One region of the Streptomyces sp. NPDC051322 genome, then DNA from elsewhere that is predicted to be linked to it. Evidence: riboswitches for the same ligand, from Rfam matches in the RefSeq annotation. Region 1 holds a riboswitch; each other region holds the start of a gene.
The links. A riboswitch is a leader RNA that binds a small molecule or an ion and turns the genes downstream of it on or off. The one in region 1 is predicted to bind cyclic di-AMP.
Positions count from the first base shown of each region.

Region 2: linked by a shared signal. The riboswitch ahead of AB0436_RS12755 (C40 family peptidase) and the one ahead of AB0436_RS21620 (transglycosylase family protein) in region 1 are both predicted to bind cyclic di-AMP.
Region 3: linked by a shared signal. The riboswitch ahead of AB0436_RS08225 (M23 family metallopeptidase) and the one ahead of AB0436_RS21620 (transglycosylase family protein) in region 1 are both predicted to bind cyclic di-AMP.
Region 4: linked by a shared signal. The riboswitch ahead of AB0436_RS07375 (transglycosylase SLT domain-containing protein) and the one ahead of AB0436_RS21620 (transglycosylase family protein) in region 1 are both predicted to bind cyclic di-AMP.

Region 1 covers NZ_JBFBAK010000009.1:102,531-110,037, reverse strand. The annotation lists gene AB0436_RS21630 (cytochrome P450) at 1-593, shown strand, start outside; gene AB0436_RS21625 (transglycosylase family protein) at 758-1,759, shown strand; cyclic di-AMP (ydaO/yuaA leader) riboswitch at 2,020-2,218, shown strand; gene AB0436_RS21620 (transglycosylase family protein) at 2,222-2,908, shown strand; gene eno (phosphopyruvate hydratase) at 3,152-4,444, shown strand; gene AB0436_RS21610 (septum formation initiator family protein) at 4,580-5,056, shown strand; gene AB0436_RS21605 (DUF501 domain-containing protein) at 5,116-5,646, shown strand; gene AB0436_RS21600 (Ppx/GppA phosphatase family protein) at 5,962-6,879, shown strand; gene AB0436_RS21595 (NAD(P)/FAD-dependent oxidoreductase) at 7,224-7,507, shown strand, end outside.
Region 2 covers NZ_JBFBAK010000004.1:349,985-357,491, reverse strand. The annotation lists gene bioB (biotin synthase BioB) at 1-831, opposite strand, end outside; gene AB0436_RS12765 (8-amino-7-oxononanoate synthase) at 975-2,129, shown strand; gene AB0436_RS12760 (ATP-binding protein) at 2,350-2,781, shown strand; gene AB0436_RS12755 (C40 family peptidase) at 2,810-3,283, opposite strand; cyclic di-AMP (ydaO/yuaA leader) riboswitch at 3,288-3,502, opposite strand; gene AB0436_RS12750 (urease subunit gamma) at 4,032-4,334, shown strand; gene AB0436_RS12745 (urease subunit beta) at 4,351-4,662, shown strand; gene AB0436_RS12740 (urease subunit alpha) at 4,655-6,376, shown strand; gene AB0436_RS12735 (urease accessory UreF family protein) at 6,414-7,088, shown strand; gene ureG (urease accessory protein UreG) at 7,114-7,507, shown strand, end outside.
Region 3 covers NZ_JBFBAK010000003.1:13,689-21,195, reverse strand. The annotation lists gene AB0436_RS08245 (MarR family transcriptional regulator) at 1-256, shown strand, start outside; tRNA gene AB0436_RS08240 (tRNA-Met) at 302-375, shown strand; gene AB0436_RS08235 (hypothetical protein) at 462-653, shown strand; gene AB0436_RS08230 (PP2C family protein-serine/threonine phosphatase) at 781-1,929, shown strand; cyclic di-AMP (ydaO/yuaA leader) riboswitch at 2,143-2,284, shown strand; gene AB0436_RS08225 (M23 family metallopeptidase) at 2,296-3,357, shown strand; gene AB0436_RS08220 (aldo/keto reductase) at 3,421-4,365, shown strand; gene AB0436_RS08215 (PrsW family intramembrane metalloprotease) at 4,369-5,733, opposite strand; gene trmB (tRNA (guanosine(46)-N7)-methyltransferase TrmB) at 5,848-6,699, opposite strand; gene lhgO (L-2-hydroxyglutarate oxidase) at 6,774-7,507, opposite strand, start outside.
Region 4 covers NZ_JBFBAK010000002.1:716,618-724,124, forward strand. The annotation lists partial or broken gene AB0436_RS07370 (FCD domain-containing protein) at 206-551, shown strand; cyclic di-AMP (ydaO/yuaA leader) riboswitch at 1,057-1,246, shown strand; gene AB0436_RS07375 (transglycosylase SLT domain-containing protein) at 1,251-2,036, shown strand; gene AB0436_RS07380 (L-threonylcarbamoyladenylate synthase) at 2,095-2,715, opposite strand; gene AB0436_RS07385 (nuclear transport factor 2 family protein) at 2,725-3,117, opposite strand; gene AB0436_RS07390 (FAD-linked oxidase C-terminal domain-containing protein) at 3,260-6,430, opposite strand; gene AB0436_RS07395 (enolase C-terminal domain-like protein) at 6,469-7,507, opposite strand, start outside.

The DNA.
Region 1 (7,507 bases):
TCCGGGCGAGCGACGGCGGCGAGCATCTGACGGAGAACGAGGCCGCCGCGATGGCGTTCATTCTGCTCTTCGCCGGTTTCGAGACAACCGTCAACCTCATCGGCAACGGCGTGTACGCGCTGCTGCGCAACCCGGACCAGCGTGCGCGCCTTCAGCAGTCGCTCGCCGCCGGCGAGACCGATCTGCTGGCCACCGGTGTCGAGGAACTGCTGCGTTACGACGGCCCGGTTGAGCTCGCCACCTGGCGGTTCGCCACCGAGCGGCTGACGCTGGGCGGCCGGCAGGTGGCCGAGGGCGATCCGGTGCTGGTCGTCCTCGCGGCCGCCGACCGGGACCCCGAGCGCTTCACCGAACCGGACACGCTCGACCTCGCGCGCGTCGACAATCAGCATCTCGGTTACGGGCACGGAATTCATTACTGTCTGGGCGCCCCGCTGGCCCGGCTGGAGGCGCAGACGGCTCTCGCCACCCTGCTGCGGCGGCTGCCGGATCTGCGGCTTGCGGTGGATCCGGCCGATTTGCGATGGCGCGGCGGACTCATCATGCGGGGATTGCGCACCCTACCGGTGGAGTTCGACCGTCATGTTCGCTGACTCACCGTCAATAATGTGACTTTCACGTGATCTGCGCTGCATCGACTTGTGAGGGGCATTCGACTACGGCTACGTTCACCGTTCGAATCATCCGTCACACGGAAGGCCACCGCATGCGCACCGGGAACGGTCGGCACCGACGCCCCCGTCAGGCTCCAGCCATCGTGGTAGCGGCAGGAGTTACGGGATCCGCCATCGCCATTCCGCTGCTGGGCGCAGGCGGCGCACACGCAGCGGATGCCACCACCTGGGACCGCGTAGCGCTCTGCGAGACCGGCGGCATCTGGAGCGCCGACCTCGGCAACGGCTCCTACGGCGGCCTGCAGTTCTCGCAGGACACCTGGGACCAGTACGGCGGTGGGCAGTACGCGTCCCGGCCGGACCTCGCCAGCCGCTCCCAGCAGATAGCCGTGGCCGAGAAGGTCTACGCGGCCGAGGGTGCCAAGCCCTGGCTCAGCTGCGCGACCGTCGCCGGCCTGACGAAGGACGACGCCGCGACGGCGTCGGTGGACCCGGGCGTTCCGGACACCGCGAGCCCCACGCCGTCGGACGCCGGCCAGGACGCCCCCTCGGATGCGCCGTCGGACGAGGCGACGGATGACGCTTCGGCCTCCGCGACGCCGTCGGACTCGACCGACGGTTCGGATGCGGGCTCGGACGCCAGTTCGGCCTCGCCGTCCGACGCGCCGACGGCTGCCGCCACGGACCCCGCCACCGACTCCGGTTCGGCTTCCGGTTCGGACGCGACCGGCAGCCGGCGGTCATCGGATGCCGACTCTCCCGAGCCCACCGACTCCCCGGCCCCCACCGGCTCCGCGAGCCCCTCCGGCCCGGCGTCGGCCGCCTCGGAGACCCCGGCGCCCTCACAGAGCGCGACCACCGGCAAGCACCGCGGCGACGAGGCGAACGAGCCATCACACGACGCCCGGGTGGGCGACGACGCCGGTCGGCACGCGTCGCGTTCCGAAAGTCCGACACGCGACGACGCTCGTTCGGACGACAGCTATACCGTCCGCCCGGGTGACAATCTCTGGGCAATTGCGGATGCACACGATCTGCCCGGCGGATGGCCCGCGCTGTACGCCGCGAACCACCGCACGATCGGTGGCGATCCGGATCTCATTCTCCCTGGCCAGGCCCTTGATCTCAGCCCGAAACAGGGCTAGTTGATCCGACTATGTCCGGTTTTGGCGGCGGTGAGACATGACTCTCGTTCGTCTCTGCGGATGGCCGGGCCGACGGCGCCGCCCGGGCCGCGCCTCACCTGCGGAAATGCCTTCTGCACAGGTGCGACGCGCCGAGCACTCCCTCCGATGTTCATCTTTGAATATCGGAGGGATTTGTGTTTCGGTCAGAACCGCTCGCACCGCGGGCACCCTCGATCGTCACGCCGAATCCTGCCATCGGTCGGGGGAAGACACAGTCGACGCGTAACGCGCCGTAGGCAGGAGCGGGGGACCCAGGTAAGCGCCGGGTCCGGCCGCCCACCCGGAGTCCGAATCATCGGAATCCGGGACGGGATGGACGGAAACGGCTTGGGGTGAAGCTGTGCGCAGGTAGCGCAGCCGGGCAACTCATTGGCCCGAACCCGACAGCTCACCTCGTAGGCGTCGGTGAGGAGATACGCCATGCTCTTTTCTGCCAGCAAGTCCAAGCACCGCCGTCCGTCCAAGGCCGTCCGCTACGCCACGCTTGCCGGCGTCACCGGTGCCGCCGTGGCCGTGCCGCTGCTGGGTGCGACTTCCGCTTCGGCCGCTTCCGTCTCCACCTGGGACGCTGTCGCCCAGTGCGAGTCCGGCGGCAACTGGTCGATCAACACGGGTAACGGCTACTACGGCGGCCTGCAGTTCTCGAACTCCAGCTGGGCCGCCGCCGGTGGTACGAAGTACGCCCCGCGCGCCGACCTCGCCACCAAGGACCAGCAGATCGCCGTCGCCGAGAAGCTGCTCGAGATGCAGGGTCCGGGTGCCTGGTCCTGTGCCGGTGCCGGTGGCCTGACCAACGACGGTGTGGACCCGGGCGTGAACCCCTCCGGCTCCAGCTCCAGCTCGAAGCCCGCGGCGCAGCAGGAGACCCACAGCACCGCGCAGTCCGCTTCGCGCAGCGAGGCCCGTAAGGCCCCCGCGAAGCACGCCGCCCCGGTGAAGGTCAAGAAGGGCGACGGCGAGTACAAGGTCAAGGCCGGCGACACGCTCGCCCGGATCGCCAAGTCCCAGCACGTTTCCGGCGGCTGGGAGAAGCTTTACCACCTGAACAAGGACATCGTGCAGGACGCCGACCTGATCTTCCCCGGTCAGCAGCTGCACCTGAGCTGATCCCGGCTCCCCCGAGCACCCCGGTCCGGCGCGACTCCCCCGTACGCGCCGGACCGGGGTTTCTTTCGGTCAGTTCTGTTACCAGCAAGTATATTTGCCGAGATTCGGGTAGTAATAAGGTCTTTTGGGCGCTTTTTCGTCCCAGGGGCCGGGCGCCCCGCCGGTCGGGGGCCGCGGGCCGGTTAGGCTCATGTCGCAAGGCCAAAGAGACCCTGCACCCATAGCGTCACATCCCAGAAGGAGATGCTCGTGCCGTCCATCGACGTCGTCGTAGCCCGGGAAATCCTGGACTCCCGAGGTAACCCCACGGTCGAGGTCGAGGTCGGCCTCGACGACGGCAGCACGGGTCGTGCTGCAGTTCCGTCCGGCGCCTCCACCGGTGCTTTCGAGGCCATCGAGCTTCGTGACGGTGACCCCAACCGTTACCAGGGCAAGGGTGTCGAAAAGGCCGTCCTCGCCGTCATCGAGCAGATCGGCCCGGAGCTCGTCGGCTACGACGCGACCGAGCAGCGGCTGATCGACCAGGCGATGTTCGACCTGGACGCGACCGACAACAAGGGCTCGCTGGGCGCGAACGCGATCCTCGGCGTCTCGCTCGCCGTGGCACACGCCGCCTCCGAGGCCTCGGACCTGCCGCTCTTCCGTTACCTCGGTGGCCCGAATGCGCACCTGCTGCCGGTGCCGATGATGAACATCCTCAACGGTGGGTCGCACGCCGACTCCAACGTCGACATCCAGGAGTTCATGATCGCGCCGATCGGCGCCGAGTCCTTCTCCGAGGCGCTGCGCTGGGGCGCCGAGGTCTACCACACGCTGAAAAAGGTCCTGAAGGCCAAGGGCCTGGCGACCGGCCTCGGCGACGAGGGCGGCTTCGCGCCGAACCTCGATTCGAACCGGGCCGCACTCGACCTCATTCTCGAGGCCATCACCGAGGCCGGTTACGTCCCGGGCAAGGACATCGCACTCGCGCTCGACGTCGCCGCGTCCGAGTTCTACAAGGACGGCTCGTACGAGTTCGAGGGCAAGTCCCGTTCGGCCGCCGAGATGACCGAGTACTACGAGGAGCTCGTCGCCTCGTACCCGCTGGTCTCCATCGAGGACCCGCTGTTCGAGGACGACTGGGCCGGCTGGCACGTCCTCACCGGCAAGCTGGGCTCCAAGATCCAGATCGTCGGCGACGACCTCTTCGTCACCAACCCCGAGCGGCTGGCGCGTGGCATCGAGGAGGACTCGGCCAACGCGCTGCTCGTCAAGGTCAACCAGATCGGTTCGCTGACCGAGACCCTGGACGCCGTCGAGCTGGCCCAGCGCAACGGCTTCAAGTGCATGATGTCCCACCGCTCCGGTGAGACCGAGGACGTCACCATCGCCGACCTGGCCGTCGCCACCAACTGCGGCCAGATCAAGACGGGCGCCCCGGCCCGCTCCGAGCGCGTCGCCAAGTACAACCAGCTGCTGCGCATCGAGGAGATCCTCGACGACGCCGCGGTGTACGCGGGCCGGTCGGCCTTCCCGCGGTTCCGCACGAACGGCTGAGCGCCGCAGGGCTGATGCCGAATCACCCAAAAAGAACTGAATAAGCAGCAAAGGCGCAGCGCAGTGCAGCCGTCCCCGGACACCGTCCCGTACCGTGTCCGGGGACGGACGTGCGTGCGTATACGGGGAGGCGGCATGGCAGGGAACCGGGACCGGTTCTCGACCGCGACCAGGCTGAAGGTGCTGGGCGAGCAGACTGCCGCCCGGGTGTACCGCTCCCAGTCCAGGCGTCAGGCCCGCCGCCCGCGGCTGACCGGCCGGGCGGCGATACTGCTGATGGTGCTCTGCACGCTGGTCGTCGCCCTCGCGTATCCGATGCGGCAGTACGTCTCGCAGCGCAACGACATCGCCGACCAGCGGCAGCAGGTGCGCGACGCGAAGGCCCGGGTCGAGCAGCTGCGGGACGAGAAGGCGCGGCTGCAGGACGACGCGTACGTGGAGCGGTTGGCCCGTGAGCATCTGCACTACGTACGGCCGGGGGAGACGAGTTTCACCGTCATCGACCCGGACGCGCGCAAGCGGGCGCCGCGGGACCGGGGAGCCACGGACCGGCCCTGGTACACCAACCTCTGGGACGGCGTGGACACCGCGGACCGGGCCGGCGACCGGTGACCGGCTTCCCGTAAGCGCCCGCCTGACACCCTCACAAGTAGATCTGGATCCAAGGCACCATGGAAACGCCCCCTCCGCAGACCGACCGCACCGAGCCGACCGATGTGGACATCGCCGCGTTCCAGCAGCAGCTGGGCCGCCCGCCGCGTGGCCTCCGCGCGATCGCCCACCGCTGCCCGTGCGGCAACGCCGACGTGGTGGAGACCGCCCCGCGCCTCGAGGACGGCACGCCGTTCCCCACCACGTACTACCTCACGTGCCCGCGGGCGGCCTCGGCGATCGGCACCCTCGAAGCGAACGGCGTGATGAAGGAGATGACCGAACGCCTCGCCACCGACCCGGAGTTGGCGGCTGCGTACCGGGCCGCCCACGAGGACTACATCGCCCGGCGGGACGCGATCGAGGTCCTCGAGGGCTTTCCCAGCGCCGGTGGCATGCCGGACCGGGTGAAGTGCCTGCACGTCCTGGTCGGCCACGCGCTGGCCGCCGGCCCCGGGGTCAACCCGCTGGGGGACGAGGCGATCTCGATGCTGCCGGAGTGGTGGGCGAAGGGTCCGTGCGTGACGCCCTGCCCGGCGGAGGACGTCTGAGCGGGACGGGTGGTCAGGCCGGCGGGTGCAGGTGGCTGCGCTGTCCGTCGTGGTCGAGGATGACCAGAATCTCCGCCGGGCCGCCGTGCGCTCTGATGACGTGCGGGATCTTGGTGGAGAACTGAGCCGCCTGGCCCCTGGGCCGCCCGCCGCCCGTGACCCTGCGGCCGCCCGGCGGACCTCCCGGCGGTAGCCGGCGCCGATGGAGGTCATGATTGAGGCAGGGACGGCGCGGCCCGCGCTCGGGCGGGCCGGTCGTCCATGGGCTGCCCCCGACCACCGGGGGCGGGCCCGGGTAGCGGAGAGGAACCCCTTATGACCCGCGTTGCCGCGATCGACTGCGGTACGAACTCCATCCGGCTGCTTGTCGCGGACGCCGATCCGGCAACCGGCGAGCTCACCGACCTCGACCGGCGGATGACCATCGTCCGGCTCGGCCAGGACGTCGACAGGACCGGACGGCTTGCCCCGGAAGCGCTGGAGCGGACGTTCGCCGCCTGTAAGGAGTACGCCGAGGTGATCAAGGCGCACGGCGCCCGGCACACCCGCTTCGTCGCCACATCCGCCTCCCGGGACGCCGAGAACCGCGACGAGTTCGTCCGTGGCGTGGTGGACATTCTCGGCGTCGAGCCGGAGGTGATCACGGGGGACCAGGAGGCCGAGTTCTCGTTCGCGGGGGCCACCCGGGAACTCGCGGGCCGGGGCGGCAGGTATCTGGTGGTGGACATCGGCGGTGGATCGACCGAGTTCGTCGTCGGTGAGGACCACGCGGGCGCCGCCCGGTCCGTGGACATCGGATGCGTGCGGCTCACCGAGCGGCACGTCCGGCACGACCCGCTGACCCTCGGCGAGATCACCGCGATCCGGGCCGACATCGCCGCCGCGCTCGACCTGGCGGAGGAGACCGTCCCGCTGACCGAGGACCGTACGCTCGTCGGGCTCGCCGGATCGGTGACCACCGTCGGCGGCATCGCGCTGGGCCTCGACGCGTACGACTCCGCCGCGATCCACCACTCGCGGATCACCGCCGAGCGGGTGGGCGAGGTCGCCGCCATGCTGCTCTCCTCGACCCACGAGGAGCGCGCGGCGATCCCCGTGATGCACCCCGGGCGGGTCGATGTGATCACCGCGGGGGCGCTGATCCTGCACGAGGTCATGCGGCGGACGGGGGCCTCCGAGGTGGTCGCGAGCGAGCACGACATCCTCGACGGGATCGCTTGGTCGGTCGCCTGACGGGCACCGCCCGAGCAACTTCGTGAAGTTCTTCACAAGGAATTGGGGCCCAGTGGCCGAAGTTTTTCGGCCGTTGGTCCTTTCCGGGGGCCCGGAGGTCCCGGCGCCGGGCGGGCCGCACTACCCGACGCGTGTGACGGGCGGATGAACTCCGACCGTGGTTCGGCCGGTCCGGCGCGGTGAGGTCCAGCTCAGGAGGGGTGGGCGGCGGGCATCCGGTGCTGTGGTTCCCCCGTGGGGCGATGGCCTCCGGCAAGCGAGCCGCGCAGTGTAGCAGAGGGGGCACCCGACCTTGTGAAGGGGCGCACGAGGTACCCCCCTCGATGAGGTGGATACTCGTTGCCATGAGCACCACGGAGCGTCCCAGGATCCTCGTAGTTGGAGGCGGGTACGTAGGCCTGTACGCAGCTCGTCGCATTCTGAAGAAGATGCGCTACGGCGAGGCGACCGTCACGGTCGTCGACCCGCGCTCGTACATGACGTACCAGCCCTTCCTCCCCGAAGCTGCTGCCGGCAGCATCTCGCCTCGGCATGTCGTCGTCCCGCTGCGACGCGTGCTGCCCAAGGCTGAGGTTCTCACCGGTCGAGTCACCACCATCGATCAGGACCGCAAGGTCGCCACGGTCGC
Region 2 (7,507 bases), on a different contig from region 1:
CCGCCCGCCGGCCAGCCGTACCTCCGCGTCCGGGCAGACGAACCGCACCATCGCCAGGATGCGCAGGCAGCGCTGCGGGGTGAGGCTCCACTGCTCGGCGAGCGGAGTTCCCTCCATCGGGATCAGGAAGTTCACCGGCACCGAGTCGGGGTCGAGGTCGCGCAGGGCGAACACCACATCGACCAGGTCGGCATCGCTCTCGCCCATCCCGGCGATCAGTCCCGAACAGGCCGAGAGCCCCGCGGCCTGCGCCTGCTGGACGGTCTCCACCCGGTCGGAGAAGTCATGGGTGGTGCAGATGTCGGCGTAGGTCACCTCGGACGTGTTGAGGTTGTGGTTGTAGGCATCGGCGCCCGCGGCCCGCAGCCGCTCCGCCTGCCCGCCGGAGAGCAGCCCGAGACAGGCGCACACCTCCACGCCGTCGTTCTGTTCCTTGATCGCCTCGATGGTCTGCGAGACCCGGTCGACGTCGCGGTCCGTCGGGCCCCGCCCGCTGGCGACCAGACACACCCGCTTCGCTCCGCCGGCCACACCGGCCGCCGCCACCTGGGAGGCCTCGTCCGGCTTCAGCCAGGTGTACTTGAGGATCTCGGCCTTGGAGCCCAGCCGCTGCGAGCAGTACGAGCAGTCCTCCGGGCAGAGCCCGGACTTGAGATTGACGAGGTAATTGAGCTTCACCCGCCGTCCGAACCACTGACGGCGTACCTTTCCGGCGGCGGCCACCACATCGAGCAGCTCGTCGTCCGACGTCGCCAGTACGGCGAGCGCCTCTTCACGGGTCGGCAGTTCGCGCCGCAGCCCCTTGTCCACCAGCGTGTTCAGCAGGTCCATGGGGGTGATCCTGGCCTACGGCAGTACGTCAGGCCAAGGAGGAACCGAACAACACCCGCCGTGAAGGGTGTGTGCATTGCCACACCATGACCCCGCATGGCCCCCGCTAGGGTCTGTGAACTGCCTACAAAGAGGGACTGATCATGCCGGGTGTCACGCCTCCATCGCCCTTCGACTGGACCGATACCGCGGCATCCCTGCGGGCCCGGGCCGGCCTCGTCCGCACGCTGCGGCCACGCCCGGCCGCTTCGGATCTGCTGGATCTGGCGAGCAACGACTACCTGGGGCTGGCCCGTAGAAGGGAGATCACCGAAGCGGCCTCGGCAGCGGTCCGCCGCTGGGGTGCCGGTGCCACCGGGTCACGGCTGGTGACCGGCTCGACGGAACTGCACGCCGAACTGGAACGGGACCTCGCCGATTTCTGTGGCTTCGAGGCTGCGCTGGTCTTCTCCTCCGGATACGCCGCCAATCTGGCGGCCCTCACCGCGCTGACCGACCGGGGTTCGCTCATCGTCTCGGATGCGGGCAACCACGCCTCGATCGTCGACGGATGCAGGCTGTCCCGGGCGGCAACCGAAGTCGTTCCGCACGCCGATCCGGAGGCGGCCGCCAAGGCGCTCGGCGCACACCGGGGCCGCGCCCTCGTCGTCACCGACTCGGTCTTCTCGGTCGACGGTGACGCGGCGCCACTCGCGGACCTGGCCGCCGTGTGCCGCGGTCACGGTGCCGCCCTGGCCGTGGACGATGCCCACGGTCTCGGGGTGCTCGGCGAAGGCGGCCGGGGAGCGCTGCACGGCGCGGGGCTGGCCGGCGCGGACGACGTGGTCGCCACGGTCACCCTCTCGAAGTCCCTGGGCAGTCAGGGCGGTGCGGTGCTGGGCCCCGCCCGGGTCATCGACCACTTGGTCAACGCGGCCCGCACTTTCATCTTCGACACCGGCCTGGCCCCGGCCGCGGCGGGCGCGGCCCTGGCGGCCCTGCGGCTGCTGCGTGCGGAACCCGCCCTCGGCGGGCAGGCCCGTACGGTGGCGAGCACACTGCACCACCGTCTCACCGAGGCCGGGCTGAGCGCCGTACGCCCGCAGGCTGCCGTGGTGTCCGTACGCGCGCCGTCGCCCGCGGCGGCGGTGCGCTGGGCCGCCGACTGCCGGGAAGCGGGACTCGCGGTCGGCTGCTTCCGGCCGCCTTCGGTGCCGGACGGCATCTCCCGGTTGCGTCTCACCGCGCGTGCCGACCTGACGGAGGCGCAGGTCGCCCGGGCCGTACGGACGTTGCTGCGAACCGCGCCCGCCGGCTGACCCGAGACGGAGAACGGCCGTTCACCTGCTCGCCGTCCAAATACGTTCTCCCGTAGCAGAGTTCATCACTTTGAGCGACTGATACAGGCCCATCTTTGTGGATCGCCGATGATGCGGTCACTATGAGTGTCACGCTGGCGCGAAGGGCAATCCGAGGCCGTCCTCGAAGTGCATCCGCAACGGGTCGGAGCCGGCACCGGTGGGAAAGGGACAGGCCGTCATGGCAGACCACCAGGAAGCAAAAGTCACCCTGCCGAGCGAACCTGCCTCGGTTCCGGCGGCCAGGTCCTATGTGGCCCGGGTGCTCACCGACTGGGGCCTGCCGGCCGATACGGACGCGGCGGACGCGATCCGGCTGATCGTCTCCGAGCTGGCGACCAACGCCGTGCAGCACACCTTCGGCCAGTCACCGACCTTCACCGTGGACATCGTGCTCGAGCGGGACGAACTGCTGCGCATCGGTGTCACGGACAGTCACCCACGCTGGCCCCAGCGGCTGCCCGCAGCGGTCCAGCAGGACAACGGCCGGGGCATGGTGATCATCCGATGGCTGGCCGCCGAGAGCGGCGGCCGGCTGTCGGTCACCCCCACCCGGGAAGGCGGCAAGACGGTGTGGATCGCCCTGCCCTGGACGGCTGCCGACCGGACCTGAGCCTGCGGCAGCCGCGCCCGCCGCTTGTTCAGTTCACGCGCCCGTACCAGACGTTCTTGGTCCAGATCCGCTCCAGCCTGACCACGGAACCGGTTTTCGGCGAATGCCAGATCTTGCCGCTTCCCGCGTACAGGCCGACATGGAAGACGTTCCGCCCGTAGTGGAAGAACACCAGGTCCCCGCGTCTGCGGTGGGAAGCAGCGATATGGCGCACCTTGTTGTACTGCGCCTGGGCGGTGCGTGGCAGCTTCTTGCCTGCCTTCTTGAACGAATAGAAGGTCAGCCCGGAGCAGTCGAACCGGGAGGGACCGGCTGCGCCCCACTGATAGGGCGATCCCTTTTTGGATGCCGCGATCTGCACCGCTCTTGCGGCGTGTGTCGCGGCTTGGGCCTCGGGTGTGGCGCCGGGCGCCAGCGAGGTCCCCGCTACTGCGGCGAGTGTGAGGGCCGAAGCGGTTCCGGCCCGGGTGAGCAGAGACGGGATGTGAATCTGCGCAGTCATGCGCAACCCTTCGTCAAACCGCCTGAGAAGGTTGACCTGTCGGGTTCGGGCCGGCGAAGTTGCCCGGCCGCCGGGCGGGTGGCCGACTGATCGGTCGGCCCTCCTTGCAGCGGCTTCACCCCAAGGGGCGACACGTCTGTCGCCCCGGACTGCTTGGGTCCTCCACTCCTGCCGATCCACTCGTGTCGACCAGACGTCCGGGTACGGCGGCAGGACTCGGCGTCCGCCCGGACCGCCCCGCCGTGGTGGCGGGGGCTTGTCGTCCCAGGGATCTTCACTCACCGCGCGCCGGATTTCTGCCTGACACTGCCGGTTCGCCGGTCCGCTCACCCCTGGCCCATCCGAGTGGGCGGGGTTCCGGAACCACCGACCGGCCGGCGGGTGCGGGTCCCTCACCAGGTGTGCAGCCGCGCTCTGCGGTGAGTGCTCGGGCGTGCCGTGCAAATCGGGGCGAGCCGTCGGGCCCTGCCTGTCTAAGTCTTCCGGGCGACGCCCATCGGGGTAGGGGTGGCATCCGAAAGGATGGCAGGAGACGGCGTGTCGCGGGGTGACCCTGCGCGGTCCGTTGAATGCATACCGCAAGCAATGATCATGGCCCAGCAAAAGGCCGGTTAACGTGCCGGAAAAACTTCCGCCGTAATGTGCAATGCCTGGTGGCCGGGGGTTTCGCACCGTGTCAACAAAATGTTGAAGTCGAGTGGTCCGCGGTGCCCGACCGGGGCCGGGACGAAGACGGTGAGGCGGAAGCGTGCAACTGACACCCCATGAGCAGGAACGACTGCTCATCCATGTGGCGGCGGACGTGGCGGAGAAGCGCAGGGCGCGGGGCCTGCGACTGAACCACCCCGAGTCGGTGGCGCTGATCACCTCGCACATCCTGGAAGGTGCCCGGGACGGCCGTACGGTGGCCGAGCTGATGGCGTCGGGGCGCACGGTGCTCGCCAGGGCGGACGTCATGGACGGCATCCCCGAGATGCTCCGCGAGGTTCAGGTCGAGGCGACCTTCCCGGACGGTACCAAGCTCGTCACCGTGCACGAGCCGATCGTCTGACCGGGGAGTGGCACCGATGATCCCCGGAGAGATTCTGTACGCCGAAGACCCGCTGACCCTCAACGAGGGCCGCCGGGCCACCCGTCTCACCGTTCTCAACATCGCCGACCGCCCTGTGCAGGTCGGCTCCCACTATCACTTCGCGGAGGCCAATCCGGCTCTGCGCTTCGACCGTGCCGCGGCGCAAGGCCGTCGGCTGAACATCGCCGCAGGAACCGCGGTGCGCTTCGAGCCCGGCATCCCCGTCGACATCGAACTGGTTGCCATCGCCGGGCTGCGCATCGTCCCGGGACTGCGGGGAGAGACCGCAGGAGCCCTCGATGGCTGAACTCACCCGCGCCGTGTACGGCGACCTCTTCGGCCCCACCGCCGGGGACCGGATCCGCCTCGCAGACACCGAGCTTCTCGTCGAGATCGAGGAGGACCGCTGCGGGGGCCCCGGCCGGTCCGGCGACGAAGCGGTGTTCGGCGGCGGAAAGGTGATCCGCGAGTCGATGGGCCAGTCCCGCGCCACGCGCGCGCAGGGCGCCCCGGACACCGTCATCACCGGCGCTGTGATCCTCGACCACTGGGGCATCGTCAAGGCGGACATCGGCATCCGGGCGGGACGTATCACCGGGATCGGCAAGGCCGGTAATCCCGACACGATGGACGGAGTCCACCCCGACCTGGTCATCGGCCCGGAAACCGAAGTCATCGCAGGCAACGGCAAGATCCTCACGGCCGGCACCATCGACACCCACGTGCACTTCATCACCCCCACGCTCATCGACCAGGCGCTGTCGTCCGGGGTCACCACCCTCGTCGGTGGCGGAACCGGCCCGGCGGAGGGCAGCAAGGCCACCACCGTGACGCCCGGTCCCTGGCACCTCGCCCGGATGTTCGATGCGTTGGAGGCGTACCCGGTGAACATCGGGCTGCTCGGCAAGGGCAGCACCATGTCCCACGAGGCGATGCACTCCCAACTGCGCGGCGGCGCTCTGGGATTCAAGATCCACGAGGACTGGGGCGCCACCCCGGCCGTCATCGACGCCTGCCTGGGTGTCTGCGAGGAAACCGGCGCCCAGCTCGCCATCCACACGGACACGCTGAATGAGGCGGGCTTCGTCGGCGACACCCTGGCGGCCATCGCCGGGCGTTCCATTCACGCCTACCACAGTGAGGGCGCGGGAGGCGGACACGCTCCCGACATCATCACCGTCGTCTCCGAACCCAACGTCCTGCCCAGCTCCACCAACCCGACCCGGCCGTACACCGTCAACACCATCGAGGAACACCTCGACATGCTGATGGTCTGCCACCACCTCAACCCAGCTGTTCCCGAGGACCTGGCCTTCGCGGAGTCCCGGATCAGGCCGTCCACCATCTCGGCCGAGGACATCCTGCACGATCTGGGTGCCATCTCGATCATCTCCTCGGACGCCCAGGCGATGGGCCGCATCGGAGAAGTGACGCTCCGTACCTGGCAGACCGCCCACGTAATGAAGAAGCGCAGAGGCGCCCTGCCGGGCGACGGCCGCGCCGACAACCATCGTGCACGTCGCTATGTCGCCAAATACACCATCAACCCCGCCGTGGCGCAGGGCCTGGACCGGGAGATCGGCTCGGTGGAGAGCGGCAAGCTCGCCGATCTCGTCCTCTGGGACCCGGCGTTCTTCGGCGTCAAACCCCAACTGGTGCTCAAGGGCGGACAGATCGCCTACGCCCAGATGGGAGACGCCAATGCCTCCATCCCCACCCCGCAACCGGTCCTGCCCAGGCCGATGTTCGGAGCGACCGGGCGGGCCCCGGCGGCGAATTCGGTCAACTTCGTCACGCAGGCCGCCCTCGACGACGGTCTGGCCGAACGCCGAGGCCCCGGCAAGGAATTCGTCGCCATCGGCAGCACCCGCGCCGTCGGGAAGGCGGACATGCGGGAGAACGACGCGCTGCCCCGCGTCGAGGTCGACGCCGACACCTTCACCGTGACCATCGACGGCGAGCCCGTCGAGCCGGCATCGGCAGCCGAACTGCCCATGGCGCAGCGATACTTCCTTTTCTGATGGCCGATTCATGAGTGATTCAGGAGAGAGGCCTCCGATGGGCCGATCGGCGCTGCTGATACTGGCCGACGGCCGGTTCCCCGCCGGCGGTCACGCCCACTCCGGCGGCGCCGAACAGGCCGTGGTGGCGGGGCGGATCCGCGACGCCCGCGATCTGGCGGACTTCTGCCTCGGCCGACTGCACACCACCGGACTCACCTCCGCGGCGCTCGCCGCCACAGCCGCGCTGGGAGCCGATCTGCGGGTACTCGACGAGGCCGCCGACGCCCGGACACCCTCGCCCGCCCTGCGGGCGGCCGCCCGCAAGCTCGGCCGCCAGCTGATGCGGGCCGCGCGTGCCACCTGGCCGTGTCCCGAACTCGACGCACTGGCCACGGCCTTGCCACGCGGCGCGCACCAGCCCGTCGTCCTCGGGGTCACCGCCCGCGCGGCGGGCCTCGGGGCCGGCGACGCCGCGCACTGCGTCGCGTACGAGACGGTCAGTGGCCCGGCCGGTGCGGCCGTCCGGCTCCTCGGCCTCAACCCTTTCGAGGCCACCGCCGTCCTCGCCCGCCTCGCACCCGAGATGGACCGGGTGGCGGACAAGGCCGTCGCGGCCGCGGCAGAGGCAGCGCGCCACGGCCTTGACCGGCTGCCGGCCACCTCCGCGCCGCTGCTGGACATCGCCGCGCAGGCACACGCCGCCCGGCCGGTACGACTCTTCGCCTCGTAACACCTGCCACCACTGGAGCAAGCACATGCACCTCGATCATTCCGGCACCGCCATGGCGGTCAGCGCCGACGCGACCCGCCCCGACGGAACGCGGCGGGCCCTGCGCATCGGCCTCGGCGGGCCGGTGGGTTCCGGCAAGACCGCCACCGTCGCCGCCCTCTGCCGCGCGTTGCGCACCGAACTGTCCCTCGCCGTCGTCACCAATGACATCTACACGCGTGAGGATGCGGAGTTTCTGCGGCGCTCCGCGGTGCTGCCGCCGGAGCGGATCCAGGCCGTCGAAACGGGGGCCTGCCCGCACACCGCCATCCGGGACGACATCTCGGCCAACCTCGAAGCGGTCGAGGATCTGGAGGAGGCGGTGGGACCGCTCGATCTGATCCTGCTGGAATCGGGCGGGGACAACCTCACGGCGACCT
Region 3 (7,507 bases), on a different contig from region 1:
TACCGCCGACCGGCGGCAGTACGCGCTCTTCCTGGCCGACGAGGGTGTCGCGCTGCTGTCCCGGCTGCGGAAGGCCGGCGCCGCGCACGAGCAGCAGATCTGTGCGGCGCTCTCGGTGGACGAGCACCGGCAACTGGGCGTGCTGCTCGGCCGGCTGGCCGAGCAGCAGGGACTCTCCCCCGGCGTGCACCCCGGATACGGGCAGGTGCGCGCGGGCGGCGGCCGTGGAGGAACGGCCGGCCGGTCCGGCCGTTAATGGTGAGGAGCATAGCTGCGGATGCCGTACAGTTGGGTTTACCGACGCGGGGTGGAGCAGCTCGGTAGCTCGCTGGGCTCATAACCCAGAGGTCGCAGGTTCAAATCCTGTCCCCGCTACTTGTGAACGAAGGCCCGGCACGTCATGTGCCGGGCCTTCGAGCGTTGCTCCGGCGGGGAGCGCCGGCACGTATCAGGGGGCTGACGTGTTCGTTCTGCGGGTCGCGCTGACCGTACTGCTGCTGGAGGTCTTGCCGTCGGCCCTGGTCGGCCTGATGTGGGCGCGGGTGGGGCTCGAGCGGCTCGACGAGCTCACCGGACTCGGGGTGCTGCGGGGACGGCGGCTCCGGGTCGTTTCGCTGCTCGCCGTGGTTCATACGCCGGCGTGGGACTTCTGAAACCGGCCAGGGCTCAGCGGTTCGCCCGGTTGGCCGACGTCGAATCGCCGGTCGGCGTGGTTGCGGACAGCCTGAGTGGGGCGCGGTACTGTCCGCAGCCGGGTACGGACCGGGCAGGAGACCACTGGTGGGGCAGCGAGAACAGCGCGGCACGGCACGCCGTTTCCTCCTGGCGCTGCCGCCGGTGCTGCTGGTCGGTGGGATCGGGTTCGATCTGGCGACCCCGGACCCCTTCACCCCGGTGCCGTTCTTCTCCGCGGCACCGCTGATCGCCGCCCCGTTCTTCTCGCTCAGAGCCACGCTGCTGACCGGGGTGGCCGCCACCGTGGCCATGGCGGGACTGCACGCCTACAACGGCACCAGCGCCCATGCCAGTGCCGTCACCGAGCTGCTCACGGTGATCACCGTGGCGGTGCTCGCGCTGATCATCAACCGGGTGGTGCGCCGTAGCGGCGAGCAGCTCGCGTCGGCCCGGGTCATCGCCGAGACGGCGCAGCGCGCGGTGCTGCCGGTGCCCCTCGAGCGGATCGGCGGCCTGCACGTCGCGGCGCGGTACGAGGCGGCGCAGGCCGGCACCTTCATCGGCGGGGACCTCTTCGCAGTGCAGGACACGCCGTACGGGGTCCGGCTCATCGTGGGTGATGTGCGGGGCAAGGGGCTCGGCGCGGTGGAGGCCGTGGCGGTGGTGATCGGAGCTTTCCGGGAAGCCGCCGAGCAGGAGAGAAGTCTGGAAGGGGTGGCCCAGCGTCTGGAGCGCGCGCTGACCAGGGAGGGCACCCGGCGGGAGGGCCTCGACGCCATCGAGGGCTTCACCACCGCCGCGCTCGCCGAGGTACCACGCGGTGGCCGGGACCGGATCCGGGTGGTGAACCGCGGTCATCCCGAACCCCTCCTGCTGTACGCCGACGGGGGGCTCGACGCCGTCACGCCGACCGATGCCGCACTGCCGCTGGGGATGGCGGATGTGGCCTCCTGGCCGGATCGTGCCGACGAGTTGCCGTTCCCGCCGGGGGCCACGCTGCTGCTCTACACCGACGGGCTCTCCGAGGCGCGGAACGCGGCAGGGGTCTTCTACGATCCGAAGGAACGGCTGCGCGGGCGGATCTTCCCGGGCCCCGACGAGCTGCTCACGGCGCTGTCCGACGATGTGCGACGGCATACCGGAGGCCACTCGACGGACGACATGGCGTTGCTCGCGGTGGCCCGGCCGACGGACGATCAGCCCCCGCGGCGCAGGACGGTGGAGATCGTGCGGGGCAGCCGTCGCGATGCGTGACCGGGTGCATCGCTCTGCATAACATTTGATGCACGGTCAAGAAATGCAGGTTTCCTGAGCGCGCGTCAACTCGCCCGGTTCCACCCCCTTGTGCCCCGCTTGGTCCGGGCCGAAATCGTTAACGATCAGTTGGAACGGCTTGGCTCCGGGGCGTGTGTCTATTAACGTTCGATAACGCAGCGCGGTTGTCCCAGTCGTCGCAAGAGGCGACACCGTGCGCACGCGCCGAATCCCGTAAGGGAACCGGGGAACCACTCATTGGGGTGAATCGGGCAGCTCCGCAAGGAACGGCCCGTAGGAGACCTTCCTGCTCCGAACCCGTCAGCTAACCCGGTAGGCGGTAAGGAAGGAAAGGAGTGCGCCTCCGTGGCGTCCAACAGCTCTGCCCCCGAAACGCTTTACTTCCCGAACGACGAAGCTCTCGGTTTCGGCGGTGAGGACGGCGGCACGTTCGACGAGTGGAATCCCACCGAGGAGTCCCTTCGTCCGCTGCGCGGCAAGCACCGGGTGGCCAAGCAGCGCGGCGGCATCGCGCGCAGCTCCACGGTCCTCGGCGTCGGCGTGATCGCCGCCGTCGGCGCGGGTGGCATGGCCAGCGCGCAGGCGAAGCCGCCCGTCTCGATCTCCCTCCCCGACCTTCCGCAGTCCGTCAAGGACAAGCTGCCGGACGCCGAGTCGCTGCCGGGCGTGGGTGGGCTGATATCGGACATCGACGGCCACTCCTCGTCCGCTACGGGTACGGACACGGGTGTCACCGGCGCCGCGCTCACCTCGGCGTCCACCGGCACCGGCAGTTCGGACGCGGGCGAAGCACTCCGGACCCGGATCCTGCAACAGGCCGAGCAGCAGCAGGGCGCGGTCGACGACCAGGCCGCGGTGACGGCGGAGAAGGCAGCGGCCGCCAAGGCCGCCGCTGAGGCGGTGAAGCAGCAGGACGCGGCAGCCGCCAAGGAGAAGGCCGCCAAGAAGAAGGCCGAGGCGGAGGCCAAGGCCAAGGCGGAGAAGGAACGGCTCGCCAAGCTGGCCGCGAGCTACTCGCTCCCGGTCGCCTCCTACACCCTCACCTCGCACTTCGGTGACAGCGGCTCCATGTGGTCCTCCGGCTACCACACCGGCCTCGACTTCGCCGCTCCGACCGGTACCCCGATCAAGGCCGTGCACAGCGGCACGGTCAAGTCGGCCGGCTGGTCGGGATCGTACGGCTATCGCACGGTCATCACCCTCGACGACGGCACGGAACTCTGGTTCTGCCACCAGTCGTCGATCGCCGTGAGCGCCGGCCAGAAGGTCACCACCGGGCAGGTCATCGGCAACGTGGGCGCCACCGGCAATGTCACCGGGCCGCATCTGCACCTCGAGGTCCGCCCCGGCGGCGGCGACCCGATCGACCCGCTGACCTGGCTGGCGAACAAGGGCATCAACGCCTGACGGCTCCCGGAACCCCGGCACCGCGCACGGAATAGTGCGGGACGGTGCCGGGTTTTCCGCCCTATGACTTCTCTTCGCAGGCTCGGCGCGTCCGACCTCCATGTCTTCCCGCTCGCCCTCGGCGGCAACGTCTTCGGCTGGAGCGCCGACGAGGCGCAGTCCTTCGCGGTGCTCGACGCGTACACGGCGGCCGGCGGCAACTTCGTCGATACGGCCGACTCGTACTCCGCGTGGGCGGCGGGCAACCGGGGCGGCGAGTCCGAGACCGTCATCGGCAACTGGCTGGCCGCCCGCGGAAACCGCTCCGAGGTGGTGGTCGCCACCAAGGTCGGCGCCCATCCCGCCCACAAGGGGCTCTCCGCCGGGACCATCAAGGCGGCCGCCGAGGAGTCGCTGCGCAGGCTGCGCACCGACCACATCGACCTCTACTACACGCACTTCGACGACCCGTCCGTCCCGGTCGAGGAAATCATCACCGCGCTCGACCAGCTGGTGAAGGACGGCAAGGTGCGGGCCATCGCCGCGTCCAACATCGGCCCTGAGCGGCTCGAAGCCTCTCTCGCCTTCTCCGCGGCCGAGGGGCTCGCCCGGTACGTGGCGCTTCAACCGCACTACAACCTGGTCTCCCGCGACACCTACGAGGGCGGGCTGCAGGACACCGTCGCCCGGCACGGTCTGGCCGCAGTGCCGTACTACGCGCTGGCCTCCGGCTTCCTCACCGGCAAGTACCGCCCCGGCGCGGACGTGGACAGCGTGCGCGCCGCCGGTGCGGCCAAGCATCTGGAGAGCGAGCGGGGGTCGAAGGTGCTCGCCGCGCTCGACGAGGTGGCAGCGGCACACGAGGCCGAGCCGGCGACCGTGGCGCTGGCCTGGCTGGCCGCCCGGCCGACGGTCACCGCGCCGATCGCCTCGGCGCGTACGCCCGAGCAGCTGCCCGCCCTGACGGCGGTCGCCGAACTCCGGCTCACCGACGCGGAGCTCGCCACGCTGACAGCGGCTTCGGCGTAACCGCTACTGCCGGTACGGGTTGTAACCGCCGTAGTGGAGATGCGGCGGTGGCACCCGTACCCGGCCGGTGGCCTGCGCCGCATAGAGCAGTGCGGGCCCGGCTATGTCCTTGCGCTGCCACAGATGGTGCAGCAGCTCCTGCTCGCGCGCCACGAAGTCCGGGCCCGCCGAGCCCCGGCGGGCCCGGTGCCGCAGAAACGCCAGCGTGGTCGCGAAGGCCTCGTACTCGTGTACCGCCCGGGACGCGGCTTTGGCGCCTGCCTTCGCACCCGCCTTCGCCCCCGTCCTTCCGCCGGTCCGCCCGTCCGGCTGCGGACAGGTGTACGGAACGACATGGCTGCGTGCCGCGAAGTCACGGGCCATCGACCGGGCCTTCATCGAGGAGAGCGCAGCCGGTTCGGCCGATGCCAGCCAGCCCGCCGCCGCGTATGCAGGCAGTTCGGTCGATATGGTGCGCAGTTCGCGCTGCCGGTTCCAGACGGCCAGCCAGGTGACCAGGCCGAAGGCCGGCACCATGAAGGCGCCGTAGACCACCAGGAAGCCGAACGTGCCGAAGACCGACGAGCTGTTCCACAGAGCGTGCATGCCCATCGCGCAGCCGAGCCCGAGCAGCGGCAGCGCGATCCGGCGCACCCGGTGGTGCGGCGCGCTCGACGCGGAGATGCCGAAGCCGATACCGGTCATGACGGTGAACAGCGGGTGGGCGAACGGCGCCAGGACGATCCGGACGAAGAAGGTCGCCGCGGTCACCGACGAAAAGCCGGAGAACCCCATCGACTTGTCCTCGCCGAACGCGCTGCCCAGATAGAGGATGTTCTCGGTGAAGGCGAAACCGGTCGCGGTGAAGCCGGCGAAGACGACCCCGTCGACGATCCCGGTGAAGTGCCGTCTCCGGAACAGGAATATCAGCAGTAGCGCCGCCGCTTTGGCGCTCTCCTCGACGATCGGCGCTATCACCGTCGCCCCGATGGTGTTGGCGCTCGCCGGGTCCGCGGTGGCGGTCGCGACCCAGCGGGTCGCGAAGGAGTTCGCGATGATGGCGACGAGGGCGGCGGCGCAGGCTCCCCAGGCGAACGTGAAGAGCAGATTCCGCCAGGGCCCCGGATCGACCCGGTCGAGCCAGCGGAACGCCGTCATCAGCAGGGGCACCGGCAGCACGGCGAGTGCGAGCCCGACCAGGAAGCCCTCGGTGCCGGTCTGTTCACGGACCAGCGCGAGGATCACCAGACCGCAGAGCGCGAGCAGCACGATCACTGCGGCGGCGCGCAGCGCCTTGCTCCGCCAGAAGTCCCGGCGCGGGGTGTACCGCCAGTGCGCGCGGGGCGGCACGGCGTCGAAGCGCGGCTGCTCCTCGTACGCCGGGACCATGGGGTGGGGTGCCCCGGGCGGCAAGCTCGACTCGTACACCTGATTGACCTTAACGAGCGGCACTGACATCTGCGACGCCGTATCGGCTTTCCGTCGCAGGGGTACGCCCGAGCTTCAGCAGCGGAGGAACAACAGGTCGTGCACGGTGTGGCCCTTTTCGAGTCCCTGGCCCTCGAAACGCGTCACCGGCCGGAACGCCGGCCTCGGTGCATAGCCGCCGTCCGCAGCGGTGTTGCGGAACTGCGGGTGCGCGGTCAGCACGTCGAGCATCTGCTCGGCGTACGGCTCCCAGTCCGTCGCGCAGTGCAGGACGGCGCCGGGTGCCAGCCGGCTCGCGGCCAGGTCGAGGAACTCGGGCTGGATGAGCCGCCGTTTGTGGTGGCGGCTCTTGGGCCATGGATCCGGAAAGTACACCCGAAGCCCGGTGAGCGCGTCCGGCGTCAGCATGGCGCGGAGCAGAATGATCGCGTCCCCGTTCGCCACCCGGATGTTGGCCAGCCCGTTCTGCTCCGCGAGACGGAGCAGGTTGCCCTGGCCCGGGGTGTGCACGTCGACGGCGAGGATGCCGGTGTCCGGGTCCGCCTCGGCCATCCGGGCGGTCGCCTCGCCCATGCCGAAGCCGATCTCCAGGACGACCGGGAGGCCGCCGAACATCTCGTCGAGGTCCAGCACCCGCAGCCCGTCGATGTCCAGACCCCACTGCGGCCACAGGCGCTCCAGGGCGTCACCCTGGCCGGTCGTGACCCGGCTGCGGCGGGGCTGGAAGCTGCGGATACGGCGTTCGTGGTGGGAGCCCGCGGGGTCGGCGGCGGGACCGCCGGGGAAGCGCGGCTCACCCTTGGCACGGCGCGGCGCGGGGGACTCGGCGGCGGGGGCGGCCGGGCCGGTGACGTCTACGGGGGTGACACGCGGGCCGGTGACGTCTGCGCCGGTGACGTGCGGGCCGGGATTCAGGAGATCGGACACAATGCCGTCAATTCTACGGTCCGCCGCTGCTCCGCGGTTCCGCCGCCGCCGAGCTCCGCGGTACCCCGCCGCGCTCAGGCCCGGACCGCCACCGAGGCCAGCGCCCGGCGGGCGATCTCCCGGCCGATCGGCAGGGCGGCGGTCGCGGCCGGCGACGGGGCGTTCAGCACATGGACGGTGCGGGGCGCCTCCCGGATCAGGAAGTCGTCGACCAGCGTGCCGTCCCTGAGCACCGCCTGCGCCCGCACGCCCGCGGGTGCGCGGCGCAGGTCGGACGCGTCGACGGCGGGCAGCAGCCGCCGTACCGCAGCGGCGAAGGCCGGCCTGGACAGCGAACGGTGCAGCTCACCGGCGCCGTACCGCCAGTGGCGCCGGGCTATCCGCCAGGAGCCCGGCCAGGCGAGCGTGGTACCCAGGTCGCCGGGGCGCACCACACCCCAGCCGTACCCCTCGCGGGCCAGCGCGGGCACCGCGTTCGGGCCGACGTGTACGCCGCCTTCGATGCCACGGGTCAAGTGGACACCGAGGAACGGGAAGGCGGGGTCGGGGACCGGGTAGACCAGACCACGCACCAGCTCCGGGCGCGCCAGCGTGTAGTACTCCCCACGGAACGGCACGATCCGCATCCCCGGGCGGTCACCCGCCAGGCGGGCGATCCGGTCGCAGTGCAGCCCCGCGCAGTTCACCAGCGAGCGGGCCCGCAGCACCGAACCGTCCGCGGTGGCGACCGCGACCCCTTCCGCACGGCGGGAGATCCGCACCACCTCGGCGCCGCAGCGGATCTCGGCGCCCGAGGCCGCCGCGAGCC
Region 4 (7,507 bases), on a different contig from region 1:
GCTGCTGGGCGCGGAAGCGTCGTCGGTCGCGGAAACGCGCACGATCGTGGTGGCTGTGTGCGACATGGGACGTCTGATGTCCTATGTCTGGCGCTAGAGTAGTCCCCGGCCGGCAGGAAACGTCAAGAGTCACCGGTCCCGCATCCGGTAGCTGATCCCGGATTGCGGGCTCTCCCCGGGCTCCCCGGGCACCTTCTTGGCGTATGAACTCTTGTATGTACGTGAGGCGTTGGAAACCGGTCTGATCGACGGCGTTGCGGCGTCGGTGCCGGCCGAGGGCCTCCGGGCGCGCGCACTCGTATCAGCCATGGAACGCGCGCCCTCCTCCTCAGCGAGGTACTCGACCCCTTCTGGGCTGCCTTGGACCAGGTGCGTGACGACGTCGGCGATGCCCACCAAGACCCGGCCACGACCCTCGCCCATCACCGGGAGATCGTCGACGCCATCGCCGCTGCCGATGGGCCTCGCGCGGCCTCCGCGATGCGGACGCATTCGATGGAATCAGAGACCGGCTGCCGCCGGGATCCGTCTCCGGCCGGCCCTGCAGGTAGCCGCCATCGGTGTGCTGAGCTGAATTAACCACCCACGCCGAAGTGTTGAACCGGCCGACGGAATTCCTCGCGACAAATGACCGATCACAAAAGGGCTCTTGACTCACAGTCGGCTGATCCGGGCGACGTGTTCAGTCGCAAAGGGAAGCGATCAATTGTCGGCGGACAGTCTCCTTCCGGTGCGCGCAGGTGAACGGCATTCGCGGCCGAAATGGGCGATTTGACTGTCTCATTCTATAAGTCCTCATGCGGTGCAATGCATCAATTTGTCATTCTCTGCACGCGCTTGAGGGGCCGGATCTTGCCCTGTCTGTGAAGTGAGTCACGCCCGGGAGTGCGCCGCAGCACCGGCTCCCTTGCTCACTTCGCCTGCCAGGAAAGAAAGTTGAGTTCGACAGCAGCGCGGGAGCGGCTGCATATTTCCATGGTCGAATTCGCAAACGAGATGTCGACGTCATTTCCGGACTTGTTTCATCCCGACGTTCTCGCTTACGTTCTCGTCACCCCGGACGGAACGCCGAATCCTGCCACTGTCCGGAAACCGCACTCACCCACTCACGCACGGCAGGAGCGGGGGACCCAGGTAAGTTCGCCGATCGCAGTACGAGATCGGCTCGGGGTGAAGTCGCATTCGTGCGGCCGGGCTTCTCCAGCCCGAACCCGACAGCTCACCCCGTAGGCGACGGAGAGGAATTCGTCATGGCTGCAAAGGCCAAGCACCGTCGTCCGAAGAGCACCCCGCTTGCCCGGCGTCTCGTCGCCGTGGGCACCGGCGGCGCCGCGCTCGCACTCCCCCTGGTGGCGGCTACCACTGCGGAAGCGGCGCCGGTCGCTCACCACGCCCCCGCCGATTCGGCGCCGGCGACTACCGCTGCCCACAAGGACACCCCCGAGACCTACTCCGTGGTGGCCGGCGACTCGCTCTTCAAGATCGCACGTGCCCATGACCTGAGCGGCGGGTGGAAGAAGCTCTACCGGGACAACCGGCAGGCCATCGGCGAGGACCCGTCGCTGATCCAGCCCGGTCTCACGCTGACGCTCGGCGCGAAGGCCGAGAAGTCGAAGTCCACGGACGACTCCCAGGGAACCGCGTCGACCACCGCCAGTAAGTCAGCGCAGAGCGGTGCGAGCACCGGCGCCGTCCCCGCGTCCGCCAAGACGTATTCCGACAACCTGGACGGCTGGATCAAGGAGTCGCTGGACGTCATGGCCGCGAAGGGTATTCCCGGCACCTACGACGGGATTTACCGCAACATCATGCGCGAGTCCTCGGGCAACCCGCAGGCGATCAACAACTACGACTCCAACGCGGCCGCCGGAACCCCATCCAAGGGGTTGCTGCAGGTCATCGCTCCCACCTTCCAGACCTACCACGTGGCGGGCACGTCGATGGACATCTACGACCCGGTCGCCAATATCACCGCCGCGTGCAACTACGCTGCCGCGATGTACGGCTCGATCGACAACGTGAACGGCCCGTACTGACGGGACCGTCACCCATCGGGCGGCAAGCGGACGATGGTGCGGGAGGGCACCGGCCCGGTTACTCGAACCGGTCGGTGTCGCCCGCCCCCCGGCGTACGATCTCCAGCTCGCCGCCGGAGAAGTCGATGACCGTGGTCGGCTCGGTGCCGCAGTCGCCCGAGTCGATCACGGCATCCACCACGTGGTCGAGCCGTTCCTTGATCTCCCAGCCCTGGGTCAGCGGCTCCTCCTCGTCGGGCAGCAGGAGGGTGCTGGAGAGCAGCGGTTCGCCGAGCTCGGCGACCAGGGCCTGAGCGACCGGGTGGTCCGGGATCCGGACACCCACCGTCTTCTTCTTGGGGTGCAGCAACTGGCGCGGCACCTCCCTCGTCGCGGGCAGGATGAAGGTGTAACTGCCGGGTGTCGCTGCCTTGATCGCGCGGAACACGTCGTTGTCGACATGCACGAACTGACCCAGTTGCGCAAAATTCTGGCACACCAGTGTGAAGTGGTGACGGTCGTCGAGGTTCCGGATCGACCGGATCCGGCTGATGCCGTCACGACTGCCCAGCTGGCATCCCAGTGCGTAGCAGGAGTCCGTCGGATACGCGACGAGCGCACCGGATCGGATGCTGTCGGCCACCGTGCTGATGGTGCGCCGCTGAGGATTGTCGGGGTGCACGTCGAAATACTTCGCCATCCGCCGAGTCTAAGGCCCGTTGCGGCCTCGCCCGGATGAAGACGTGCCCGCTCCGAGCCCGGGCCTGCTCGCGGGAGCGTCGTCTGCCGACACGTCGGCCCGGACCTTGAGGTAGGCGATCGTGTCGCCTATCGCGGTGATGAGGAGCCGGCTGCGACCGTTGTGGTGGGCGCTGCTGATCCGGGCCTCGACGACGGTGTCGCCGGGGAGTCCGCACACCGGCCGCGAGTCGGTGGCGGTCAGCGTTCCGTGCGGCAGGAGGAACTCCTCTTCTGCCCACTGGGTGATGGCTTGCAGGCCCTTGATGCGCCGCCCCGCGTCGGTGATCACACTCGTCGCGGAGAAGCAGCTCAACAGCTGGGCGAGATCCCCGGTATTGATCGCCTTGAGAAAGGTGTCCACCACCGATACGGGAGTGCTCTCCGTGCTCGGTGGGCCGGTCGGCTGCGTCTGAGTCTCCGTTGAGGCGCTCATGTCCCACGAGTGCCCGCAACCACCATCATCCACACATATCGTCGTATCAGCTGCCCGGTCGGGCGGATCGCTACCCCGAGTTGCGCGTACCTCGGGCCGCGCGGCGACCCGTCCACAGCAGTACCGCGCCCAGCAGCGCCGGCAGAGCGGTGCGCGTCACGCGGACTGCCGCCGGTGGGGACGGGCGGCGGCGGTCCGCGTGACGCGATCGCTTCTTCCGGTCGGGATGGGTCTCGTTCTGCCGAGCGATCCGCATGACCTCGGCGGTGTGCAGGGCCTTGCGCTTGGTGCCGGCGTGCTGGATCTGCGTCTTGCAGGAGAAGCCGTCGGCGACGACGAGTGTGTCGCGGTCGGCCTGGCGTACGGCGGGGAGCAGGGCTTGTTCGCCGCAGTCCATGGAGATCTCGTATTTGCCGTCCTCGAACCCCCACGAGCCGGCCAGCCCGCAGCAGCCGCCCTTGAGGTTGTCGACGTCGAGTCCCATGTCCTGCAGGAGTTCCTGTTCGGCCGTCATGCCGCCGGTCGCCCGCTGATGGCAATGGCCCCACAGCAGGGCGTTGCCCTCGAGTTTCGGGGGCCGGATGTCGTGTGCGCGGAAGAACTCCGCGAAGTGGTAGGAGTTACGGGCCAGCCGGGCGGCGTCGTCGTCGTGCGGCAGCATCTTGCTCAGTTCGTCCTTGAAGACGGCCAGGCAACTGGGCTCCATGCCGACGACCGGCGTGCCGGCGCGCACGTGCTCGCGCAGCGTGTCGATGACGTTGTGCAGGTAACGTTCGGCGGTGTCCAGGAAGCCGTAGTCGTACAGTGGCCGACCACAGCAGAGATGTCCCTCCGGCATGATCACCTGCCAGCCGGCGGCTTCGATGGCTTCCACACAGGCGACCCCCACCTCGGTGTGGAAGTGGTTGTTGAAGGTGTCGGGGAAGAGCACCACCGGTCGACCGCCGGGGTTGACCGTGCCGCCACGGCGCTGAAACCACTGTTGAAGCGTCATGGGGGCGAAGCGCGGCAGCGGTCGGCGCCGGTCGATACCGGCCGCCACTTTGGCGAGGTGGGAAAGACCCGGAGTGTGCGTGACGAAGTTGGCGACCTCGGGAAGCCGGGAAGCGATGCGCGCCGCCTGGTCGATGAAGCCGAACGCGTAGGCGTAGCGAGGACGCCAGCGGCGCAGTGACTGGTAATGGTGATGCAGGAACTCCGACTTGTAGGTGGGCATGTCCACGTTGACCGGGCAGTCATTGCTGCATCCCTTGCAGGCGAGGCACAGGTCGAGGGATTCGGCGACTTCCTTCGACTGCCAGCCGTCGGTGATCACGTCGCCCTGCAGCATCTCGAAGAGCATGCGGGCCCGCCCCCGGGTGGTGTGCTTCTCCTCGCGGGTGACCTGATAGCTGGGGCACATCGTGGTCTGTGCGTCGGGGACGCGGCACTTGCCGACGCCGACGCACCGCAGGGTCGCGTGAGCGAAGTCGCCGTTGTCCTCCGGATAGGCGAACTTCAGCTGCGGGCGCGGTGGGTTGTAGTCGGTGCCCAGCTTGAGGTCTTCGTCCAGCCGGTACGCATCGACCACCTTGCCGGGGTTCATCTTTCCCTGCGGGTCCCAGATCCGCTTGAACTCACGCATGGCGGTCACGAGTTCCGTGCCGTACTGCTTCTCCAGAAGTTCCGCTCGCTGCTGACCGTCACCGTGCTCGCCGGACAGCGAGCCACCCATGCTGGTGACGAGGTCGGCGGCGTCCTCCATGAAGGCGCGATAGGTGGCCAGGCCGTCGGCGTGCCGAAGGTCGAAGCTGAGCCGGGAGTGAATGCAGCCCTGCCCGAAGTGGCCGTACATCGCTCCGGTGATGGAGTGCTTGTCCATGACCTTGCGCAACGCCTTGATGTATTCGCCGATCCTGCTCGGCGGTACGGCTGAGTCCTCCCAGCCGGGCCAGTGATCCTTCCCGTCCGGCGGGAACGCCGTGGATCCGAGGCCGCCTTCCCGGATGGCCCACAGATCGCCGCTGTTGCCGCCCTCCTGAGCGCTCCTGGCCATGACGATCCGGTCGCGCGCATACCCCTTCTCGGTGGTCAGCCACTCCATGAAGGCTTCCGCCCGGGACACGGACTCCTCGGTGGTGTCTGCTCCGAACTGGACCAGCAGCCATGCTGCGCCGCCCAGGCGGGGCAGCTCCTCGATGTCGTCGACATGCATGTCCTGCAGTTGCTGGTCCCGGATCAGCTCATGGTCGAGCCCTTCCAGACCGATCGGCCGGAAACGCTCGACGATCTCCTCGCAGTGCTCGGCCGCGTCGGCCAGTTCGTCATACTCCACCACGACAAGGGTGCGCTGCAGCAGGGCCGGCGTGAGCATGAGCACCGCCTGCAGCGCGGTGGCACAGGTGCTTTCGGTGCCCACCAGGGCGCGCGCCACGTTGAAACCCTTCTCGGGGAGCAACTCGTCCAGGTTGTAGCCCGACACCCGACGCGGCATCTCATCGACCGACCGGTAGCCCTCCCTGATGACGTCGGCGTACCGGTCACGCAATGCGCGCAGAGCCGCGTAGATCTCCCCTTTGCGGCCGCCGTCCGCGATGATCCGGTCGAGCTGCTTCTCCTCGTTGACGCCCACCCAGAACCGCTCACCTTCATAGGTGACGATCTCGAGCGCGTGTACGTTGTCGGAGGTGCGCGGGCCCGGTCCGTAGAGCTGGGACTGCACGGAGTGGATACCGCAGGAGTTGTTGCCGAGGTTCCCGCCGATCACGCAACGCGAGTGGGAGGACGGGTCGGGGCCGAAGACCAGATTCCGCTGACCGGTGTGCCGGTTGAGCTCCTCGTTGATGACTCCGGGCTGGCAGGTCACCACGCGGGCGGCAGGATCGAACTCCCCGATGTCGGTCAGGTATTTGGAATGATCGATGACCACGGCGTAGTTCACCGTCTCGCCGGAGAGGCTGGTGCCGCCGCCGCGGTTCAGGATCGGCGCGCCGAACTCGTGGCAGATCCGGTGGACGGCCACCACGTCGTCCAGCGTGCGGGGGATGACCACACCGATCGGCACCTGACGGTAATTGGACGAGTCCTGGGCATACAGCGCTTTGGTGCCGTTGTCGAAGCGCACCTCGCCGCGCACGGCTTTGCGCAGCGCACGCTCCAGCTTCCCCACCGCGATGGTCTCGCGGGCTCGCGGGGGACCGGCGAGGCCGGGGTCCGTCTTGGCCGGAACCTGTTGCGTCGCTCGCCGCGGTGTACTCGACATGTCCGTATGTCCCTCTCGAAGATGACGTTCTGCCATGTTCAGGCCGGCCGGCGGCCATGGACGCGGTACCGCTCCGCGTCCGTCCACTTCACCTCCAGCCCGAGACCGGGCTTGCCGGTGTCGGGCCGGAGCGCGCCCCCGACGGGGGAGAGCGTGCCGTCGAGAACCATCCGCTCCACCCGCACGTGGTCGTGGAAGTACTCCAGATGGCGGAGCCTGTCGACCGCGCAGAACGCATGCGCGGAGACCGCGGGGGCGCAGTGCGCAGAAAGATCGATCAGGTGTGCCGCGGACAGCCCCGAGACGTGCAGCAGACCGGTGATCCCCCCGCACCGGGTGACGTCCGCCTGGAGGCAGTCCACTGCGCGGGCCTCGATCAGATTGACGAAGTCCCGCAGCACGAAGGCGTACTCGCCGGCCGCGACATCCAGCCCTCCCGGCCCCTTTTCACGCACCAACCGCAGTCCTTCGAAGTCGGCGGAGCTCACCGGCTCCTCGAACCAGGTCACCCCCCACTCCTCGGCGAAACGCCGGGACCAGTAGAGCGCCTGCTTCGCTGTCAAAGCACCGTTGGCATCGGTGAACAGCTCCGGCCCGTCGCCGATCGCCCGGCGTACCGCCGACAGCCGTCCGGGATCCTCGTCCGGTCGGCGGGACGTCTTGAGCTTGACCCGTCCGATGCCCTGCTCGACCCAGCCGGAGAGCTGATCGGCGAGCCGTTCCGGGGGGTAGTTCGTGAAACCTCCGCTCCCGTACACCGGTACCTCGTCGTGGAAGGCGGGCAGCACGGCGGTCAGCGGCTGTTCCAGCAGTCTGGCCTTGAGATCCCACAGCGCCACGTCCACCGCGGAGACCGCCATGGCGCCGACGCCGGGCCGCCCCGCGTTACGGATCCCGGCGAACATGCGGTGCCAGATCGCCGGAGGGGACAGCGCGCAGCTCCCCAGAGCGGTGGAAGCCAGCTTCGACTCGATGAAGGAGGCCACCGAGACGTCCCCGTAGGTGTAACCGATCCCGGTGGTGCCCCCGCTGCGCACTTCGACCAGCACCATGGTGGTGGAGTCCCACCCCAGTGTC